Azospirillum brasilense: one gene and its partner. Each later gene encodes a partner of the first gene's protein in a complex. Links are inferred from orthologs where the notes say so. Each region holds a gene or a part of one and is shown on either strand. Other genes may lie near its edges.

Region 1 (4,678 bases):
TCGCCCTGCCGCCGGCCGGAGCGGTGCCGCTGCTGCTGATCGCCTTTCCCGGGCTGCTCTGGCTGCTCGACGGGGCCAGGACCAAGCGGCAGGCCTTCGCGGTGGGCTGGTTCTTCGGCTTTGGCCATCACCTGCTCGGCCTCTACTGGATCAGCGCGGCTCTGTTCACCGACATCGAGCGCTTCTGGTGGGCGCTGCCGCTGTCGGCGGCGGGGCTGCCCATCCTGCTGGCGATGTTCACCGGCTTCGCCACGCTGCTGGTCTGGATGCTGCGGGGCAGGGGGCTGGGGCTGGGGCTGGGGCTGGGGCGGGTGTTCCTGTTCGCCGCCTCCTGGGCGCTGTTCGAATGGCTGCGCGGCCATGTCTTCACCGGCTTCCCATGGAACCTCGTCGGCTATGGCTGGACGGGCTTTCTGCCGGTTCTGCAGGGCGTCTCGCTGATCGGCATTTATGGCCTCAGCCTGCTGACCGTGCTGGTGGCGTCGCTGCCGGCGGGCTTGGCCGACACGGCGGTGCCGCGCCGCCGCGCCTGGGGGGCGCTGGCCGCCGGGCTGGCGCTGTTCGCGGCGCTGGGCGCCTGGGGCGGGCTGCGGCTGGCCGGGGCGTCCGACGCGGCGGTGCCCGGCGTGCGGCTGCGGCTCGTCCAGCCGGCCATCGACCAGCGGCTGAAATGGGCGGCGGGCGAGCGGGTGCGCAACGTCCAGCAGCAGATGGAACTCTCCGCCGCTCCATCCAGCGAGCCGATCACTCACGTGATCTGGGCGGAGACCGCGGTGCCGCTGTTCCTCGACCAGGACGCCCGCCTGCGTCAGGCGCTGGGGTCGGTCACGCCGCCCGGCGGGCTGATCATCACCGGGGTGCCGCGCATGGAGGCCGGACCGGAGGGCGCGCCGCTCTATTACAACAGCTTGGCGGCGGTCGACGGCAGCGGCGCGGTGACGGGGCGCTTCGACAAGTTCCACCTCGTGCCCTTCGGCGAATACATGCCGCTGCGCCGCTGGCTGCCGGTCGGGGCCATCGCCGGCAACGGGGCCGAGTTCTCCGCCGGGCCGGGGCCGGTGTCGCTCGATCTCAAGGGCCTGCCGCCGGTCAGCCCGCTGATCTGCTACGAGGTGATCTTTCCCGGCGCCGTTCTGCCGAGCGGTGAAGATGGCGCCGGACGGCCGCGCTGGATGCTGAACCTGACCAACGACGCCTGGTACGGCAACACCGCCGGCCCGTACCAGCACTTCGCCATCGCCCGGACCCGCGCGGTGGAGGAGGGGATGCCGCTGGTCCGCGTCGCCAACACCGGCATCTCCGGCGTGGTGGACGCCCACGGCCGCATCACAGCCATGCTGCCGCTTGGTCACAGGGGTGTGGTCGATGCGGCCTTGCCGGAAGCGCTGACCGCCCCCACTCTCTACGGACGTGTGGGCGATGGCGCGTTTGGGTTGCTTCTTTTGACCTGTTTCGCGGTGGGCCTGCGCGCACGACATCGCAGTTAGCGCATCCGAGACTCTTTTTTCAATCACGCGCATCGGGAGCGCTCGGGCGCGCTTGACTGCATACATGGATATGTCGTATCAAGGTTGCACAACTGTTTCAGGGAATTAGAGCAATGCAAGCAACGCCAGCGCGGGGCCGCCGGGCCACTGCCGGCCGTCCCAAGACGGGAAAGCCGAACCCGATCGACGTTCACGTCGGTTCCCGCGTCCGGTTGCGCCGGACCCTTCTGGGCATGAGCCAGGAAAAGCTGGGCGAGGCCATCGGCCTGACCTTCCAGCAGGTGCAGAAGTACGAGCGCGGCGCCAACCGCATCGGCGCGTCGCGCCTGTTCGACCTCAGCCGCGTCCTGGACGTGCCGGTGTCCTTCTTTTTCGACGACATGCCGGCGGAAGCCGCCGCGGCTCCGGTTGACGACGAAGAGGGCAACACCGCCGGTTTCGAGGAGCGTTCGGGCGGCTACGAGCCGGACCCGATGGCCAAGCGAGAGACGCTGGAGCTGGTGCGCGCCTACTACCGCATCAACGACCCGTCGGTGCGCAAGCGCCTGTTCGAGCTGACCAAGGCCGTCGCCAATTCCGGTATGGTCGAAGCGGCCGAATAACACGGTTTAGAGACCTGAGCCGAACAACCGGAAGCAATCCGGACGGCAGGAAGATTGGGGAACGCGGCCCTCCGGCCCGTTCCCCGATGTCGTTTCAAGGCGAATTTCCGCCGGTCTCCTCCAACCCCGGGGAGATCGCTTGACCTGGAACGCAAACCTTGTCACATACGGAAAATGACTGGCTTTCCGTGGGTGCTGCGCCGGTCTCCCAATTTAGTCTTGTTGAATAGCCCCCGCCCATTGCCGAGGTTCGTCGTGGCCAAGCTCAACTACGTGTTCACCAGCGAGTCCGTGTCCGAAGGCCATCCGGACAAGGTGTGCGACCGCATCTCCGACGCCATCGTCGATCTGTACCTGTCGCACGATCCCTACGCCCGCGTGGCGGTGGAAACGCTGGCGACCACCAACCAGATCGTGCTGGCTGGTGAGGTGCGCGGGCCGGAGAGCATCACCCCCGACATGCTGGTCCAGGTCGCCCGCGCCGCGGTGAAGGACATCGGCTACGAGCAGGACGGCTTCCATTGGGAGAAGATGGACGTCAAGTGCTTCGTCCACTCGCAGTCCGCCGACATCGCGGTCGGCGTCGACGCCGCGGGTGAGAAGGACGAGGGCGCCGGCGACCAGGGCATCATGTTCGGCTACGCCTGCAACGAGACGCCGGCGTTGATGCCGGCGCCGATCTATTACAGCCACGCCATCCTGAAGTCGCTGGCCGAGGCCCGCCATTCCGGCTCCGCTCCGCAGCTCGGCCCCGACGCCAAGAGCCAGGTGACGCTGCAGTACGAGAACGGCAAGCCGGTGCGCGCCACCGCGGTGGTCGTCTCCACCCAGCACGCCGACGGCCTGACCCAGGAGGAGGTGCGCGAGATCGTCCGTCCGCATGTCCTGAACGTCCTGCCCGCCGGCTGGATGTGCGACGAGGCGAACTTCTACGTCAACCCGACCGGCCGCTTCGTCATCGGCGGTCCGGACGGCGACGCCGGCCTGACCGGGCGCAAGATCATCGTCGACACCTACGGCGGTGCCGCGCCGCACGGCGGCGGCGCCTTCTCCGGCAAGGACCCGACCAAGGTCGACCGTTCCGCCGCCTACGCCGCGCGATACCTCGCCAAGAACGTGGTCGCCGCCGGCCTGGCCGAGCGTTGCACGATCCAGCTCTCCTACGCCATCGGCGTGTCGAAGCCGCTGTCGGTCTATGTCGACACCCACGGCACCGGCACGGTCGACGAGGACCGGCTGTCGGAGGTTCTGCAGAAGCTGGTGGACCTGTCCCCGCGCGGCATCCGCACGCATCTCGGCCTGAACAAGCCGGTCTACGCCCGCACCGCCGCCTACGGCCATTTCGGCCGCGAGGCCGAGGCCGACGGCGGCTTCTCCTGGGAGAAGACCGACCTCGTCAACGACCTGCGCGCCGCCTTCTTCTAAGACAGGCTTCTTCTAAGACCGGACCCGTCCGTCCGGGATGCAGGGGCCATGCGGCCCCTGCATTCGTTTTGGGACCCTGCTGTCACGATGACCGACTCCTTCCTGGACTCGTCCAAAAGGCTCTACGGGCGGCGCAAGGGGCGTCCGCTCCGCAAGCGCAAGACCGAACTGCTCGACGGGCTTTTGCCGTCGCTGGAAATCCCGGTGCCCCAGCCGGGCGACCGGATCGACCCCCACGCACTGTTCGCCAACCCCATGCGCGACGTCTGGCTGGAGGTCGGCTTCGGCAGCGGCCACCACATGGCGTGGCAGGCGGCGAACAACCGCGACGTCGGGGTGATCGGGGCCGAGCCCTTCATCAACGGCGTGGCCGGCCTGCTCAAGCTGGTGGACGACGAGGGCGTGCAGGACAATGTCCGCATCCTGCCGGACGACGCCCGCCCGCTGCTCGACGCCCTGCCGGACGCCTCCATCGGGCGCGCCTTCGTGCTGTTCGCCGATCCCTGGCCGAAGAAACGCCATTGGGAGCGCCGCTTCATCGGCCCGGACAACCTGCCGCGCCTCGCGCGCGTCCTGAAGGACGGGGCGGAGTTGCGTCTGGCCAGCGACGACATGGGGCTGGTGCGCTGGATGCTGGAGCACTCGGTCCGGCATCCCGATTTCGAATGGACCGCCCGCGGCCCGTCCGACTGGCGCCACCGCATCGCGGACTGGCCGCCCACCCGCTATGAGGAAAAGGCCATCGAGGCCGGGCGCAAGCCGGTCTTCATGCGCTTCATCCGCAAGGCGCGGGGGTAGACACCACCGGCTCCCCGTAATGCTCCACCAGCGGGAACGGATCGTAGAAGCAGTGGAGCAGGGCCTTCCAGCGGGCGTAGCGCTCGGACCCGCGGAAGCCTTCGGTGTGGTCCTCCAGCCGGTCCCAGCGGACGAGAAGAAGGTAGCGGTCCGGCGCCTCGAGGCAGGGCCGCACCTCCAGCCCGAGGAAACCCGGAGTAGCGGCGATCAGGGGCTGCGCCTCGGCCATCGCGCGTTCGAAGGCCGGGCCCTGGCCGGGTCTGACCGCCAGGAGGGCCGTTTCGAGGATCACGGTGAGCTGCCTTTCCAGGGTGTTTTCGGCAAGGTGCGAAGGCCGCCGAAGGCTTGACTTTACCCCGGCCGGAC
Region 2 (16,456 bases), 220 kb from region 1 along the record:
GCGCCTTTTTCTTTGGGCTTGATCCTCCTGCCTTGCCTCCTTTGCAGTGCAGCGTTGCATGGTCTGTTTCGTGTGGCTGACTGTTTCCCATGTAAGTTTTTTGCCCGAGAACGGGTGTCGACTATTGACCTTTCGGATAAGGGCTGGCCAATCTATTGGTTGGTCATACGACCAATGACGGCCGTTCAATGACAGCACCCAGCCGACCGGGCGTGGGATCAACCGCCGAAGCGAGGACCCGTTGCTTTACCATCTCTACGATCTGCAGCACGCCGCCCTGCGCCCGATGCGCCTCCTGGCCGAAGCGACCCAGCACACCTTCCAGAACCCGTTCAGCCCGGTTTCCTACACCCGCGCCGGTCGCGCCATGGCCGCCGGCGCGGAACTGCTGGAGCGCACCACCCGCCGCTTCCCAAAGCCGGAGTTCGGCCTGAAGACGACAGTGGTGAACGGCGAGACGGTGGCCATCACCGAGCGCATCGCCCACCGCAAGCCCTTCTGCAACCTGCTGCACTTCGCCAAGCCGGAGGGCACCCCGGCGCAGCCGCGCGTCCTGCTGGTCGCCCCGATGTCGGGCCACCACGCGACGCTGCTGCGCGGCACGGTGGCGGCGCTGCTGGCCGACCACGACGTCTTCATCACCGACTGGATCGACGCCCGGCTGGTGCCGCTGGCGCGCGGCCGGTTCGACCTGGACGACTACATCGACACGGTGACGGAGCAGATCCGTTTCCTGGGGCCGCAGACCCACGTCATCGCGGTGTGCCAACCGGTGGTGCCGGTGCTGGCCGCCGTGTCGCTGATGGCGGCGGGCGACGAGGCGGTGCAGCCGCGCTCGATGACGCTGATGGGCGGCCCGATCGACCCGATGGCCAACCCGACCGTGCCGGTGAAGCTGGCGGCCACCCACCCGCTGTCCTGGTTCGAGCGCAACGTCGTCACCACCGTCCCGGCCTATTATCCGGGCGGCTTCCGTCAGGTTTATCCGGGCTTCGTCCAGCTCTCCGGCTTCATGTCCATGAATTTGGACCGCCACATCGGGGAGCATGTCGGCCTGTTCCGCCACCTCGTCCGCGGCGACGGCGACTCCGCGGAGCAGCACCGCCGCTTCTACGACGAGTATCTGTCGGTCATGGACCTGTCGGCGGAATTCTACCTGCAGACCATTGAGACGGTGTTCCAGAAGCATTCGCTCGCCAACGGCACCATGGAGTCGCGCGGGCGCAAGGTGGAGCCGGCGGCGATCCGCCGGACCGCCGTGATGACGGTGGAGGGCGAACTGGACGACATCTCCGCCCCCGGCCAGACCGAGTCGGCGCACCGCCTCTGCGCCTCGCTGCCCGACGACATGCGCGCCCGCCATTTCCAGAAGGGCGTCGGCCACTACGGCATCTTCAACGGCCGGCGCTGGCGCGAGAGCATCATGCCGGCGGTGCGGGAGTTCATCCGCAAGCACGATTGAAGCGCGTCACCCCCGCCCGCCGCGCTGCGGCGTGGCGGGGGTGTTCTCCTGGTCAGCGCTTCGGAACGCCCACCGGGCGCAGTTCGTGGAGCAGCCAGACCAGCCCGGACACCAGCAGGATCGCCCCCGCCTGATGGGCGGCGCCCAGCGGTATCCACACGAAGCTCAGCAGCGTGGCGATGCCCAGCCCAATCTGCACCAGCACCATCGCTGCGCTCAGCAGCGCCACCCGCCCGGCGCGGCCGGGCAGGCGGGCCACCCACACCCGCAGGGCCAGCCCCAGAACCACCAGCCCGGTCAGCAGCGCCAGCACCCGGTGCGTCAGCTGGATGGCCGCGGTGTTCTCGAAAAAGTTGATCCACCAGGGCGTCAGGTTGGCGACCTCCGGCGGGATGACGTGGCCGGCCATCAGCGGGAAGGTGTTGTAGGCCAGCCCGGCGTCCGTCCCGGCGACGAAGGCGCCCCAGACGATGGTGACGCCGGTCAGCCCCAGGGCCCAGCGCGCGTGCTTGCGCAGCCGGCCGGACTCGGTCGCCCAGCCGGCCAGCGGCAGCGGGTCGAGAATCCCCAGCGCGGTGCGCAGCAGCAGCCCGTAGATCACGATCGCCGTGCCGAGATGCAGCGCCAGCCGGTAGTGGCTGACGTCGGGGCGGTCGACCAGACCGCTCTTGACCATGTACCAGCCGATCACCCCCTGGAACCCGCCGAGCAGGAACAGCCCGGCCAGCTTCGGCCACAGGTCGGCGGGGATGCGCCCGTTGACCCAGAAGCGCAGGAAGGGGATCAGGAAGACGAAGCCGATCAGCTGGCCCCAGAAGCGGTGGAACCATTCCCACCAGAAGATCTGCTTGAAGGCCGCCAGATCCATCGCCGAATTGTAGATGCGGAACTCCGGCGTGGTCTGGTAGAGGCCGAAGACGCGGTTCCATTCCGCCTCCGACAAGGGCGGCAGGATGCCGATCAGCGGCTTCCACTCCACCATCGACAGGCCGGATTCGGTCAGGCGCGTGATGGCGCCGATCACCGCCATGGCGAAGACCATCGCGCAGCAGACGAGAAGCCAATAGGCGATGGGGCGGGTGGAGGCGGGGTCGCGGACGTCTTTCCCGGCGAGGGCGGGGGCGGTGATGTCGGTCACGGACGGGCGGCTCCGGATGGTGCGGAAAGGTTCCGGCGGGATAGGGGCTTCCGGCTCATGTGGGGTGCGGCGCCGGCTGCGTCAAACGGACACGGGTTACCCCGCGGCCAGGGACACCGGTTTCGGGTGAAGGCGGCGCGCCGCGAGTGTTACAAATATCAGTCTTACCAACGGCTTCGGATGCGGGGCGGCGATGGCGGACCTCACCCTCGGCTTCGGCCTGTCGTTCCACGAGCTTTACGGGCAGGACGGGCTGGCCCGGCTCGACCGCGCCTTCCTCGCCCGGCTGTCCGACACGGACGTGGCGCTCGCCAACCGGCTGCTCTCCGCCCGCGCCCAGCCCGACCGGCTGGAGGCCAAGGCGGAAAGCGACCTGCTGATTGCGCTCGCCCCCCACGCCGAGGATTTCATCGGCGATCTGTTCGGTATCCGCGCCGCGCTCGATGAGCTGCGCGCCCGCCACACGGAGCTGGCGCCGCTCTACACCGCCAAGCGCCTGTTCGTTCAGCGCCGCGCCGCCAAGGCGGTGAAGCCGGAGGCGGTCGCCGCCCTCGACGGGGCGGAGCTGGCCGCGCGGCTGGAGGACTGGCTGGGCGGCCCGCTGACCGAGGCCGCCTTCGCCCGGCAGGTGCTGGCCTGGATGGAGGACGAGGCCGCCCACGCCGACCAGCTCGACAGCGCCGCCCAGTACGCCGCCTGGGCCGTCTTCAGCGAGGCCGGGCGCGCCCGGCACGGCGGCGGCGTGCTGTTCCAGGTGCCGCACCGCACCGACCCGCAGCGTCTCGTTCCCGTAGAGACGGTGGAGCGGCACGGCGTCACCATGATGCGCCTGCCCGAGATACGCTTGCCCGGCGGCGCGTGCCGCGAGCGCCAGGGCTTCCACCTGACCGACCCCGGCACCGATCTGGCCGGGGCGCTGGACGAGGCCAACTACTGCATCTGGTGCCACAACCAGGGCAAGGACAGCTGTTCCAAGGGGCTGCGCGACCGCAAGACCGGCGAGTTCCAGAAAAGCGCCTTCGGCGTCGCGCTGGCCGGCTGCCCCTTGGAAGAGAAGATTTCCGAGATGCACGCGCTGAAGGCCGAGGGCGTGCCCATCGGGGCGCTGGCCGTGGTGGTGGTCGACAACCCGATGTGCGCGGCCACCGGCCACCGCATCTGCAACGACTGCATGAAGGCCTGCATCTACCAGAAACAGGAACCGGTGGACATCCCGCAGGCGGAGACCCGCACGCTGAAGGACGTGCTGGAGCTGCCCTGGGGCTTCGAGATCTACAGCCTGCTGACCCGCTGGAACCCGCTGGACCTGCGTCGCCCGCTGATGCGGCCGGACAGCGGCTTCAAGGTGCTGGTGGCCGGGCTGGGGCCGGCGGGCTTCACGCTGGCGCACCATCTGATGAACGACGGCCACACGGTGGTCGGCATCGACGGGCTGAAGATCGAGCCGCTGCCCGCCGACCTCTCCGGTGTGCTGCCCAGCGGCACGCGGGTGCCCTTCCGGCCGATCCGCGACGTGCGCGATCTCTACGACCGGCTGGACGAGCGGGTGATGGCCGGCTTCGGCGGGGTGGCCGAATACGGCATCACCGTGCGCTGGAACAAGAATTTCCTGAAGGTGATCCGGCTGCTGCTGGAACGCCGGGCGCGCATGACGATCATCGGCGGGGTGCGCTTCGGCGGCACGCTGACCATCGACGGGGCGCTGGAGCTGGGATTCGACCACATCGCGCTGTGCATGGGGGCGGGCAAGCCGACCGTCGTGCCGATGGCGAACGGGCTGGCCCGCGGGGTGCGGCAGGCCTCGGACTTCCTGATGGGCCTGCAACTGACCGGGGCGGCCAAGCCGGACAGCATCGCCAACCTTCAGGTCCGGCTGCCCATCGTGGTGATCGGCGGCGGGCTGACCGCCATCGACACGGCGACGGAGGCGCTGGCCTATTATCCGGTCCAGGTCGAGAAGTTCCTGTCCCGCTACGAGATCCTGGCGGCCGAGCGGGGGGAGGCGACGGTACGCGCCCGCTGGACGCCCGATGAGGCCGAGCTGGCCGATGAGTTCCTGGCCCACGCCCGCGCCATCCGGGCGGAGCGTCTGGCGGCGGGGGACGAGGGGCGCGAGCCGCGCGTCACCGCGCTGCTGCAATCCTGGGGCGGCTCGACCATCGCCTACCGCCGCCGCCTGATCGACAGCCCCAGCTACACGCTGAACCACGAGGAGGTGGCGCACGGGCTGGCCGAGGGCATCCGCTTCCTGGAATGCGCCGCCCCGCGCGGGGTGGAAATCGACGGATCGGGGGCCGCTCAGGCGATCCATCTGGCGATCAGCCCGGTCGGGCCGGACGGGGTGGTGGCGCCCGCCGCGGTGGACGCGCGACTCCCCGCCCGCACCATCCTGGTCGCCGCAGGCACCCAGCCGAACACCGTCCTGGCCCGCGAGGAGCCGGACTGGGTGGAACTGGACGGGCGCTGCTTCCGCGCCATCGACGAGGACGGCCGGCCGGTGACCCCGGAGCGGCAGGCCAAGCCAGCCCAGGCGCATGTCCTGATGGCCCGGGCGCCCGACGGGCGGTTCCTCAGCTTCTTCGGCGACCTGCACCCGTCCTTCGCCGGCAACGTGGTGAAGGCGATGGGCGGGGCGAAGCGCGGCTATCCGGTGGTCAGCCGCGCGCTGGCCCGCCGGGCGCCCAGCTCCGTGACGCCGGAGGCGCTGGTGCGGCGCCTGAACGCCGAACTGCGGCCCCTGGTGCACAGCGTCACCCGCCTGACCCCGACCATCGTGGAGGTGGTGGTGAAAGCCCCTGCCGCCGCGCGCCGTTTCGAACCCGGACAGTTCTACCGGCTGCAGAATTTCGAAACGCTGGCGCAACGGATCGGCCGGACCACGCTGGCCATGGAAGGTTTGGCCCTGACCGGCGCCTGGGTTGACAAGGAGGCCGGGTTGCTCTCCCTGATCGTGCTGGAGATGGGCGGCTCGTCCGACCTCTGCGCCCTGCTGAAGCCCGGCGACCCGGTGGTGGTGATGGGGCCGACCGGCGCCCCGACCGAGATCCCGGAGGGCGAGACGGTGGCGCTGGTCGGCGGCGGGCTGGGCAACGCCGTGCTGTTCTCCATCGGGCAGGCCTGCCGGGCGCGCGGCAACCGGGTCGTCTACTTCGCCGGCTACAAGCGGATGGGGGACCGTTACAAGACCGAACAGATCGAGGCCGCCGCCGACCGCGTCGTCTGGTGCTGCGACGAGGCGCCGGGCTTCACGCCGTCGCGCCCCGGCGACCGGACCTTCGTCGGCAACATCGTGGAGGCCATGCGCGCTTACGCGGCGGGCGAGTTGGGGCCGGCGGACATCCCCCTGGAAACGGTGGACCGCATCGTCGCCATCGGTTCAGACCGCATGATGGCGGCGGTGGGGGCGGCCCGGCACGGCGCGCTGAAGCCGCACCTGAAGCCCGGCCACGCGGCCATCGGCTCCATCAACTCCCCCATGCAATGCATGATGAAGGAGATCTGCGCCCAGTGCCTGCAACGGCATACCGACCCGGCGACCGGCGAGGAGACGGTGGTCTTCTCCTGCTTCAACCAGGACCAGAGCCTGGACCGCGTGGATTTCGCCAACCTGAACCAGCGGCTGCGCCAAAACGCCGTCCAGGAGAAGCTGACCGCCCAATGGATCGACCGCGGCCTGCGGCTGACCGGCCAGCGGAAGGGGTGAGGGGGGATGCTCTCCCTCTCCCCTCTGGGGAGAGGGTTAGGATGAGGGGGATGCGCTTTTGCCGGACGAACGGCCACGTACAACCCCCTCACCGGCCCTCCGGGCCACCCTCTCCCCAGAGGGGAGAGGGTTATTAAGAGCGTTCACGCACCCGTCGCGGTGCTGACCGCCGCCTGGGGCAGCGGCTCGGTGGAGCTTTCGAACAGGTCGGCCTCGGCGGCGCGGCGCTTCACCAGACCCGGAAGCTGCGTCTTGACGCCGTTGACCGTGGCGTAGACCCAGCGGCTGAACTGGCCGGCGGCGCCCTCGTAGTCGCCCTGGTTCAGCAGGCGCAGCAGGGTCGAGCATTGCAGGCTGCCGGCCCCCAGGTTGAACACGAAAGAGGCCAGCGCGCCGCGCTGATTCGGGTTCAGCGCGACGGTGACCAGCTTGTCCACCTGGGCGGCGGCGGAGGTCAGGTCCGACTTCAGCAGGTCGTCGGCCTGGGCGGAGGAGATGCTCTGCCCCAGTTCGACCCCGGCGGTGTGGCCGTAGCCGATGGTTGGCACCCCCGCCGGACACAGGTAGGCCTTGAGGTAAAGACCCTCGAAATGCTTAACAAGGTTGACCGCTTCTTCGCAAACCGGCGTCGTCATGATCGTCTTCCCCAGCGTGTCGTGAACGTGCATTGGCACGAACTGTTCGTGCTTGGGAAAGGGTATCCGAAGCAATAAACTCCTAAAAATGGTTTATTTATTCACATTCACCCGCATGGGGAGAGGGCTTGGCCGGGCGTCAGATCCAGCGGAATTCCGCGGCCACCGCGCGGGCCTCCCCCGGTGTGATCAGGCGGTGGGTCGCCAGCTTCACCGAATGCAGCCTGCCGTCCAGGTTGGCCTGCCAGAAATCCAGGAACCGGCGCAGCACCGGGTAGCCGGGGGCGAGGTCCAACTCCTGCCAGAGATAGCTCTGCAGCAGGTGCGGGTGGTCCGGCATGTGGTACAGAATCTCCGCCGTGGTCAGGCGGTAATCGCGAAGCTGAAGCCCCAGACTGGCCATGCTCTGCCTCCGTGATGGTGGAACCGATGGCGTCCTTGCGCTGTGCCTACGTGATTCTTTTGTGAAAGTGTGCCGTTCGCAGCTGCGGCGGGCAACAAAAATTTTTCTTCTGTTTCAATGCATTAGCAGCAAGTCATGGTGACTGCTGCCAGGAATCGCACCGATTGCCGCAACGACCCTCTTGAATCGAAACCGCAGCTCGATTAGCTGTCTGGCACTCGCCGGGGGAGAGTGCTAACAGCCCCGAGCCCGGCGCCAATCCTTTCAATAAGCCTTGATCCTGGAGGCATCCCCATGAAGTTCCGTCCGCTGCACGACCGCGTCGTCGTCAAGCGTCTGGAGTCCGACACCAAGACCAAGGGCGGGATCATCATCCCCGACACCGCGAAGGAAAAGCCCCAGGAGGGCCAGGTCATCGCGGTGGGTCCGGGCGCCCGTGACGAGAGCGGCAAGGTCGTTGCGCTCGACGTGAAGGCCGGCGACCGCATCCTGTTCGGCAAGTGGTCGGGCACCGAGGTGAAGATCGAGGGCGAGGATTTCCTCATCATGAAGGAATCCGACATCATGGGCGTCGTCGAGGCCTGAGCCTCCGCCCGCGCTGAGCGATCCAACCCCCCGAATTTCAAGGAAGTGAGCAATGGCTGCCAAGGAAGTTAAGTTCTCCGCCGCCGCGCGCGAGAAGATGCTGCGCGGTGTGGACATCCTCGCCGACGCCGTGAAGGTGACGCTGGGTCCGAAGGGCCGCAACGTCGTGATCGAGAAGTCCTTCGGCGCTCCGCGCATCACCAAGGACGGCGTCTCGGTCGCCAAGGAAATCGAGCTGTCGGACAAGTTCGAGAACATGGGCGCCCAGATGGTGCGTGAGGTCGCGTCGAAGACGAACGACCTGGCCGGCGACGGCACCACCACGGCGACCGTTCTGGCCCAGGCCATCGTCCGCGAGGGCGTGAAGTCGGTCGCCGCCGGCATGAACCCGATGGACCTGAAGCGCGGCATCGACCTCGCCGTCGAGACCGTCGTGAACGACATCCGCGGCCGTGCCAAGAAGGTCACGACCAACGACGAGATCGCCCAGGTCGGCACCATCTCCGCCAACGGCGAAGGCGAGATTGGCAAGATGATCGCCCAGGCCATGGAGAAGGTCGGCAACGAGGGCGTCATCACGGTGGAGGAGGCCAAGAGCCTCGAGACCGAGCTGGACGTCGTCGAGGGCATGCAGTTCGACCGCGGCTACCTGTCGCCGTACTTCATCACCAACGCCGATAAGATGATCGCGGACCTCGAGAGCCCGTTCATCCTGCTCCACGAGAAGAAGCTGTCGGGTCTGCAGGCCCTGCTGCCGGTCCTCGAGGCCGTCGTGCAGTCCTCGCGTCCGCTGCTGATCATCGCCGAGGACGTCGAGGGCGAGGCCCTGGCGACCCTGGTCGTGAACAAGCTGCGTGGCGGCCTGAAGGTCGCCGCCGTCAAAGCCCCGGGCTTCGGTGACCGCCGCAAGGCGATGCTGGAGGACATGGCCATCCTGACCGGCGGCCAGGTCATCTCCGAGGATCTCGGCATCAAGCTCGAGAACGTCACCATCGACATGCTGGGCACCGCCAAGAAGGTTGTGATCTCCAAGGAGAACACCACCATCGTCGACGGCGCCGGCTCGGCCGAGGACATCCAGGCCCGCATCGGCCAGATCAAGGCGCAGATCGAGGAGACCACCTCGGACTACGACCGCGAGAAGCTGCAGGAGCGTCTGGCGAAGCTGGCTGGCGGCGTTGCCGTCATCCGCGTCGGCGGCGCCACCGAGGTCGAGGTGAAGGAGCGCAAGGACCGCGTTGACGACGCCATGCACGCCACCCGCGCCGCGGTGGAAGAGGGTGTCGTCGCCGGCGGCGGTACCGCCCTGCTGTACGCCACCAAGGCCCTGGACGCCCTGAAGCCGATCAACGACGAGCAGCGCGTCGGCATCGAGATCATCCGCCGCGCCCTGCAGGCCCCGGTCCGTCAGATCGCCTACAACGCGGGCACCGACGGTTCGATCGTGGTCGGCAAGCTGCTGGACCAGAACGACGCCAACTTCGGCTACGACGCCCAGAAGGGTGAGTTCACCGATCTGGTCGCCGCCGGCATCATCGACCCGGTGAAGGTGGTTCGCACCGCCCTGCAGGACGCGGCCTCGATCGCCGGCCTGCTGATCACCACCGAGGCGATGATCGCCGAGAAGCCGGAGAAGAAGGCTGCTCCGGCCGGTATGCCGGGTGGCATGGACGACATGGGCGGCATGGGCTTCTGATAGCCTGCGTCGAAAAGCTCACGTCATCCGCGACGTTTGCGGAAAGGGCGGTCCTGCGGGGCCGCCCTTTTCCGTTTGGGCATCTCCCTGACGGACAGGGTGCCGCCGTCCGCGTTTTGGATTGGAACAGTTCTAAACTAGGGCCGTTGACCTCCCAACCGGACGCCCCAGAGGTGCGCCGGCACGGCTTGCTGTTCAGGGAGAATGCGATGGCTGACCAATCGAAGACTCTGACCAACCGTCAGGGCCACCCGATCACCAACAACCAGTCCCAGCGCACCGTGGGCCCCCGCGGTCCGGCGACGCTGGAGAATTACCAGTTCCTGGAGAAGATCTCTCACTTCGACCGCGAGCGCATTCCGGAGCGCGTGGTCCACGCCCGCGGCTTCGTCTGCTACGGCGAATTCGAAGCGACGGGCAAGATCGGCGACGAGCCGGCGTCCAAATACACCCGTGCCAAGCTGTTCGGCCAAGCCGGCAAGAAGACTCCGCTGGCCATCCGCTTCTCCACCGTCATCGGCGGGCGCGACTCGTCGGAGGTGGCGCGCGACCCGCGCGGCTTCGCGGTGAAGTTCTACACCGAGGACGGCAACTGGGATCTCGTCGGCAACAATCTGCCGGTCTTCTTCATCCGCGACGCCATCAAGTTCCCCGACGTCATCCACTCGCTGAAGCCCGATCCGGTGACCTTCCGGCAGGAGCCGAACCGCATCTTCGACTTCATGAGCCAGACGCCCGAATCCATGCACATGCTGACGCATCTGTTCAGCCCGCGGGGGATTCCGGCCAACTACCGGCACATGGAAGGCTTCGGCGTGAACACCTACAAGATGGTGAACGCCAACGGCGACACAGTGCTGGTCAAATACCACTTCCACCCGCGCTGCGGCGTCGCCTCCCTGACGGCGGAGGAAGCGGCGAAGGTGCAGGGGCAGGATCTCGGCTCCGCCTCCAAGGACCTCTACGAGGCCATCGAGCGCGGCGACCACCCGCAGTGGGACATGTATGTTCAGGTCATGGAGGACCATGACCACCCCGAACTGGACTGGGACCCGCTGGACGACACCAAGATCTGGCCGGAGTCGGACTTCCCGCTGCGCCATGTCGGCGTGATGACGCTGAACCGCAACGTCGAGGACGTCTTCAACGAGAACGAACAGATCGCCATGGGCACCGGCGTGCTGGTGGACGGGCTGGACTTCTCCGACGACAAGATGCTGGTCGGGCGGACCTTCTCCTACTCCGACACGCAGCGCTACCGGGTCGGCCCCAACTATCAGCAGTTGCCGATCAACCAGGCCAAGAACGCGCCGGTCGCCACCAACCTGTCGGGCGGGCAGATGTCCTACCAGCGCGATCTGGCGCCGGGGCAGAACCCGCACGTCAATTTCGAGCCGTCCATCCACAACGGCCTTAGCGAAGCCCAGCGGGAGGAGCCGAACAACCCGCCGGAAATCCACGGCCGCCTGACCCGCAGCGTGATCGAGCGCCGCAACGATTACGTTCAGGCGCGGGGCCGCTACTGCACCATGATGGACTGGGAGCGCGACGATCTGGTCCTGAACATGGGCACGCTGCTCGGCCAGTGCGAACGCGACGTCCAGGAGCGGATGCTCTGGCACTTCTTCCTGATCCATGACGACTACGGCAGCCGGGTGGCCGGCATGCTGGGCATGACCGCCGCCGACGTCGCCGGCTTGGCCCCCCTGCCCAAGCAGGTGCTGACCGACGAGGACCAGAAGCGGTTGAAGGCGCTGGGCAGGAATGGCGACACGATCGACCCGAAGGCCTGGGGCCAGTGGACCGGCTCCGTGAAGGTCCACCGCGCCACGGCGGATGAGGTGGTGAAGGGCATGCCGTCCGGCGTGCAAGGCGGCATGACCAGTCAGGCTGCCGACTAAGCACAACCTAAGATCATTAATCGGTTGGCGTCCCAATGGGGGCGGCGGGTTGTCCCGCCGCCCCTTTTTCATGCCCGCGCCGATGATTGTTTTGATTATCCACAGTTTGTGCGCGGGCATGCGGCAAGTTGCCGCGCGACACGCCTGTCACTGGTATCACCAGAGCAGGGCGTGCCACTGTCATTTTGCATCAAGGCATTAGCCAAAATATTAGAACTTCGATAAGGGAGAAGTGCGATGTCCATGCGTGCTGCCGTGTCGTTCGCGGCCATGCTGGCGGCCTCCGTCGCCACCTTCGGCGTGCCCGCGTTCGCCGCCGACGAACCGATTTCGCCGATCGAGTCGGCGAAGGTCACCAATCCCGGATTGGTTGAACTCGGCAAGAAGCTGTACTTCGATCCCCGGCTGTCCAAGTCCGGCTTCATCTCCTGCAACTCGTGCCACAACCTGTCCATGGGCGGCACCGACAACCTGAAGACCTCCATCGGCCACAACTGGCAGCAGGGTCCGATCAACTCGCCGACCGTGCTGAACTCCAGCCTGAACGTGGCGCAGTTCTGGGACGGCCGCGCGCTGACCCTGCAGGAGCAGGCCGGCGGCCCGATTGCCAACCCCGGCGAGATGGGCTCCACCCACGCCCTGGCGGTCGAGGTGCTGCGCTCCATCCCCGAATACCAGAAGGAATTCGCCGAGGTCTTCGGCGAGACGACGATCACCATCGAGGAGGTGACCAAGGCCATCGCCGCCTTCGAGGAGACGCTGGTCACGCCGAACTCCCGCTTCGACCAGTGGCTGAAGGGCGACAAGAAGGCCCTGACCACCGTCGAGCTGGAAGGCTACGAGCTGTTCAAGGACTCGGGCTGCACCGCTTGCCACAACGGCTCGGCCGTCGGTGGCAACACCTTCCAGAAGATGGGCGTCGTCGAGCCCTACAAGACCAACAACCCCGCCGAGGGCCGCATCGCGGTGACCAAGGAGGAGGCCGACCGCTTCAACTTCAAGGTTCCGACGCTGCGCAACGTCGCGCTGACCTACCCCTACTTCCATGACGGCGAGGCCGCGACGCTGTCCGACGCGGTGGACGTCATGGGCCGCATCCAGTTGGGCAAGAAGTTCTCGCCGGACGAGAACGGCAAGATCGTCGCCTTCCTGAAGACGCTGACCGGTGACCAGCCGAGCTTTGCTCTGCCGATCCTGCCGCCGTCCACGGACAAGACGCCGAAGCCGCATCCCTTCGACTGACGGGGTTGGGGGTTGGATGGGGCCGGGCGTCGTTGGGGCGGCCCGGCCCCATTCCTTTTCTTGAGGATGGTTGCAGGGTATCGACATGCGGTGGGGATGGAAGACGGCGGGCGGCTTCGGGGCGCTCGCGCTGGCCGGTCTGGTGGGCATCGTCGTCGGGGTGGTCGGCTGGGGCGGCTTCAACACCGCGATGGAAGCGACCAACAGCATGGAGTTCTGCGTCTCCTGCCACGCGATGCGCGACAACGTGTATGTCGAATACAAGACCTCGCCGCACTACCAGAACGCCTCGGGCGTGCGGGCCACCTGCGCCGACTGCCACGTCCCGCGCGACTGGACGCACAAGGTGATCCGCAAGGTGCAGGCGTCGGGCGAGCTGTACCACTGGCTCATCGGCTCCATTGATACCAAGGAGAAGTTCGAGGCCAAGCGCCACACGCTGGCGCGCCGCGAATGGGACCGCATGCGCGCCACCGACAGCCAGGAATGCCGCAACTGCCATTCCTTCGGCGCCATGGACTTCCACAAGCAGACGCCGAAGGCGGCCAGCGCCATGGAGGGGGCGGAGAAGGCCGGCAAGACCTGCATCGACTGCCACAAGGGCATCGCCCACAGCTTCCCCGACGTCACCGCCGGCCATCGCCAACTCTTCGCCGGCCTGTCGGACCAAGCGAAGGCTTTGGCCCTGAAGCCCGGCGACACCGCCTACGCCCTGACCAGCCTCGCCCTGTACAGCAAACCGCCGGCTCCTGGGAGCGCCGGGGACGGCGAGGTCGCCGCGGCGACGCCGGTCAAGGTCCTGGCGGCGGAGGGAGGCGCGCTGAAGGTTGAGATCACCGGCTGGCAGCGCGGCAGTTCCGCCCAGACGCTCTACGCCCAGCCGGGCAAGCGCATCACCACGGTCAAGCTGAACGCGGCGGTAGCGGGTCAAGCGGCGGTGTTGCGCAGCGTCACCGATCCGGAGACCGAACAGGAGTGGACGGAGGTCCGCCTGACCGCCTGGAGCGGCGCGGGCGGCTATGTGGGCACGCTCGGCGCGCTGTGGGATTACGGCGCGCGAGTCTACGACGCCAACTGCTCGCTCTGCCACACGCTGCACCCGCCGGCCGACATCGACGCGAACGCCTGGATCGGCAAGATGAACGCCATGAAGCGGCTGACCCGGCTGGACGAGGAGGAGGGCCGCCTGCTGCTGGCCTATCTGCAGAGCCATGCGAAGGACGGCGCGCGATGATCGCTGCGGCGAGAACCCGAAGCTGCTAAGAGGGGTTTTCTACCACGGGCCGGCGCTGAACACGCCGCGCCCGCCGGCAGACGACCACTTGAGAAAGAGGACCCCCGCGATGTCGACTCTGCACAAACAAGCCATGGAAGCGGTGCTTCAGGCCGCCTCTCACGACATCGTCGGCACGCTCCAGGAGCGTGGCGTCACCGACAAGCACAGCGAGGAGGGCGACCTCGCCGTTCTCGACGTCGCGATCCTGCACGCCTACCGCATCTTCATGCGGATCTGCGAGGAGAACGGGCTGGAGGTGGATGCGGGCTATTTCGCCGACATGGCCAACGACCTTGCCGACGAGGTGGCCCAGGAGGACGACGCGGACTGATCCGGTCCCGCGCCGCCGATTCCCGCTTCTTGAGTGCCCCGGTCCCGTCCGACGCTGCTTTTTCCTTTGGCGAAGGCGGTGCGGACGGGACCGGTCGACATCCTTTACCCCTCGGGGGACCCGATGACCGACGCCCCTGACACTGTTTCTTCTCCCGACGCCTTCTCTCCCGATGTTGCGATCATCGGCGCCGGCCCGGCCGGGCTGATGGCGGCGGAGGTCATCGCCGCCGCGGGCCGCTCGGTCGCCGTCTTTGAGCGGATGCCCACCCCGGCGCGCAAACTGCTGCTGGCTGGGCGCGGCGGGCTGAACCTGACCCATTCCGAAGCGCTGGACGCCTTCATCGCCCGCTACGGCGCGCAAGCCCCGCTGTTCACCGATCTGCTGGCCGGCTTCTCCCCGGCGGACCTGCGCGATTGGGCGGCGGGGCTCGGGATCGAGACCTTCGTCGGCTCCAGCGGGCGCGTCTTTCCGGTGCAGATGAAAGCCTCCACCCTGGTCCGCGCCTGGCTGCGCCGGCTGGAGGGGCTGGGCGTCTCCCTGCACACCCGCCACCGCTGGCTCGATTGGGACGCGTCCGGCGCGCTGCGCTTCCAGCGCGGTGACGGCACCGAGACCACGGTCGCCCCGCGGGCCACGCTGCTGGCGCTGGGCGGGGCGAGCTGGCCGCGCACCGGCTCCGACGGTGCCTGGACCGAGCTGCTGGCCGTGCGCGGCGTGGGCATCGCGCCGCTGCGCCCGTCCAACATGGGCTTCGAGGTGCCCTGGTCCGATCACCTGCGCGAGCGCTTCGCCGGCCAGCCGGTCAAGAGCGTCGGCCTCGCCTTCGGCGACCGCCGGCTGAAGGGCGAGTTCGTCATCACCGAGACCGGCATCGAGGGCGGCGCCGTCTATGCGCTGAGCGCCCCCTTGCGCGACGCCATCGAGCGCGAGGGCTGGGCCGCCCTGACCATCGACCTGATGCCGGACCTGCCGGAGTCGGCGATCGCCAAACGGCTGCGCCGCCGCGGCGCGGAATCGTTGTCCACCTTCCTGAAGAAATCCCTGTCGCTGACCGGCCCGCGCGCCGCCCTGCTGCGCGAGTTCACCCCGGCGTCGGAACTGTCCGACCCGGCGGCGCTGGCCCGCCAGATCAAGGGCCTGTCGATGGTGCTGACCGGGGTGCGGCCGATCGAGCGCGCCATCTCCACCGCCGGCGGCGTCCGGCTGGCGGAGCTGGACGGATCGCTGATGCTGACCCGCCTGCCGGGGACCTTCGTCGCCGGGGAGATGCTGGATTGGGAGGCGCCGACCGGCGGCTACCTCCTCCAGGGCTGCTTTGCCATGGGCACGCGGGCGGGGAAGGGCGTGCTGGGGTATCTGGGGGGCTGAGTCATTGCCGAACTTGCCCCCTCCCTAACCCTCCCCCGCTGACGCAGGGGAGGGGACTGCCGCCGCTTCGCAGAAGGCACCCTCTCCCGCGAAAGCGGGGGAGGGCTGGGGTGGGGGCAATGCGCTTCCCTTCACCGCACCGGATTGCCGTAGTCGTACTGCACCTGCGGCGCGCTGCCCTTGCCGGTCAGGCTTTCAATCAGCGAGCCGATGCCGGAGGCCACGCCGCCCGACGAACCGCGCGCAGGTGCCGCCGCCGGGGTGGCGCGGGCAGGTTCGGCGATGCCGCCGGACGCGACATAGGCGGGGGCGCCCTCCATCCCCGGCAGGGGGCGGGGCGGGCGTCCGACGTGGGCGTCCAGCATGAAGCCCTGCCACAGCTTGGCCGGCAGGGAGCCGCCGGTGACCCGCTTCATCTCGGCGTTGTTGTCGTTGCCCAGCCACACCCCGGCCACGAGGTCGGCGGTGAAGCCGACGAACCAGGCGTCGCGGTAATCCTGGGTGGTGCCCGACTTGGCCGCCGCCGGGCGGTCGAGCTTCGCCGACTTGCCGGTGCCGTACTCGATGACGCCGGTCATCATGCGGGTGAGCTGCACCGCGTGCGCCGGATCGACCACCGGGACGGAGCCGCCGGCCTGCCGCCGGTACAGGACGTTGCCGTCGCGGTCGCGGATCTCGGTGATGGCATAGGGCCAGACCGGGGCGCCGCGGTT

Evidence for each region.
Region 2: the proteins of metK (region 1) and groL are in contact, whole or in part, in a cryo-EM structure (PDB 8P4O), measured with the Escherichia coli proteins. The link is inferred for Azospirillum brasilense from one-to-one orthologs.

What each region holds. Positions count from the first base shown.
Region 1 is NZ_CP059449.1:1,026,476-1,031,153, forward strand. What follows is about bases 1,533-4,429. They hold metK (methionine adenosyltransferase), read left to right. Parts: upstream 1,533-2,344; coding sequence 2,345-3,514; downstream 3,515-4,429. Other genes in these bases: H1Q64_RS04905 (helix-turn-helix domain-containing protein), read left to right, coding at 1,601-2,089; trmB (tRNA (guanine(46)-N(7))-methyltransferase TrmB), read left to right, coding at 3,602-4,312; H1Q64_RS04920 (antibiotic biosynthesis monooxygenase family protein), read right to left, coding at 4,290-4,429. In the rest of the region: lnt (apolipoprotein N-acyltransferase), read left to right, coding at 1-1,487; more of H1Q64_RS04920, read right to left, coding at 4,430-4,604. UniProt on the Escherichia coli protein: Catalyzes the formation of S-adenosylmethionine (AdoMet) from methionine and ATP.
Region 2 is NZ_CP059449.1:802,363-818,818, reverse strand. What follows is about bases 7,372-10,300. They hold groL (chaperonin GroEL), read left to right. Parts: upstream 7,372-7,978; coding sequence 7,979-9,622; downstream 9,623-10,300. Other genes in these bases: H1Q64_RS03865 (catalase), read left to right, coding at 9,832-10,300; groES (co-chaperone GroES), read left to right, coding at 7,636-7,926. Also shown: H1Q64_RS03900 (polyhydroxyalkanoate depolymerase), read left to right, coding at 242-1,462; H1Q64_RS03895 (COX15/CtaA family protein), read right to left, coding at 1,515-2,600; H1Q64_RS03890 (pyridine nucleotide-disulfide oxidoreductase), read left to right, coding at 2,794-6,303; H1Q64_RS03885 (lysozyme), read right to left, coding at 6,447-6,938; H1Q64_RS03880 (usg protein), read right to left, coding at 7,078-7,341; more of H1Q64_RS03865, read left to right, coding at 10,301-11,523; H1Q64_RS03860 (cytochrome-c peroxidase), read left to right, coding at 11,761-12,765; H1Q64_RS03855 (NapC/NirT family cytochrome c), read left to right, coding at 12,851-13,999; H1Q64_RS03850 (hypothetical protein), read left to right, coding at 14,109-14,372; H1Q64_RS03845 (NAD(P)/FAD-dependent oxidoreductase), read left to right, coding at 14,496-15,743; H1Q64_RS03840 (transglycosylase domain-containing protein), read right to left, coding at 15,875-16,456.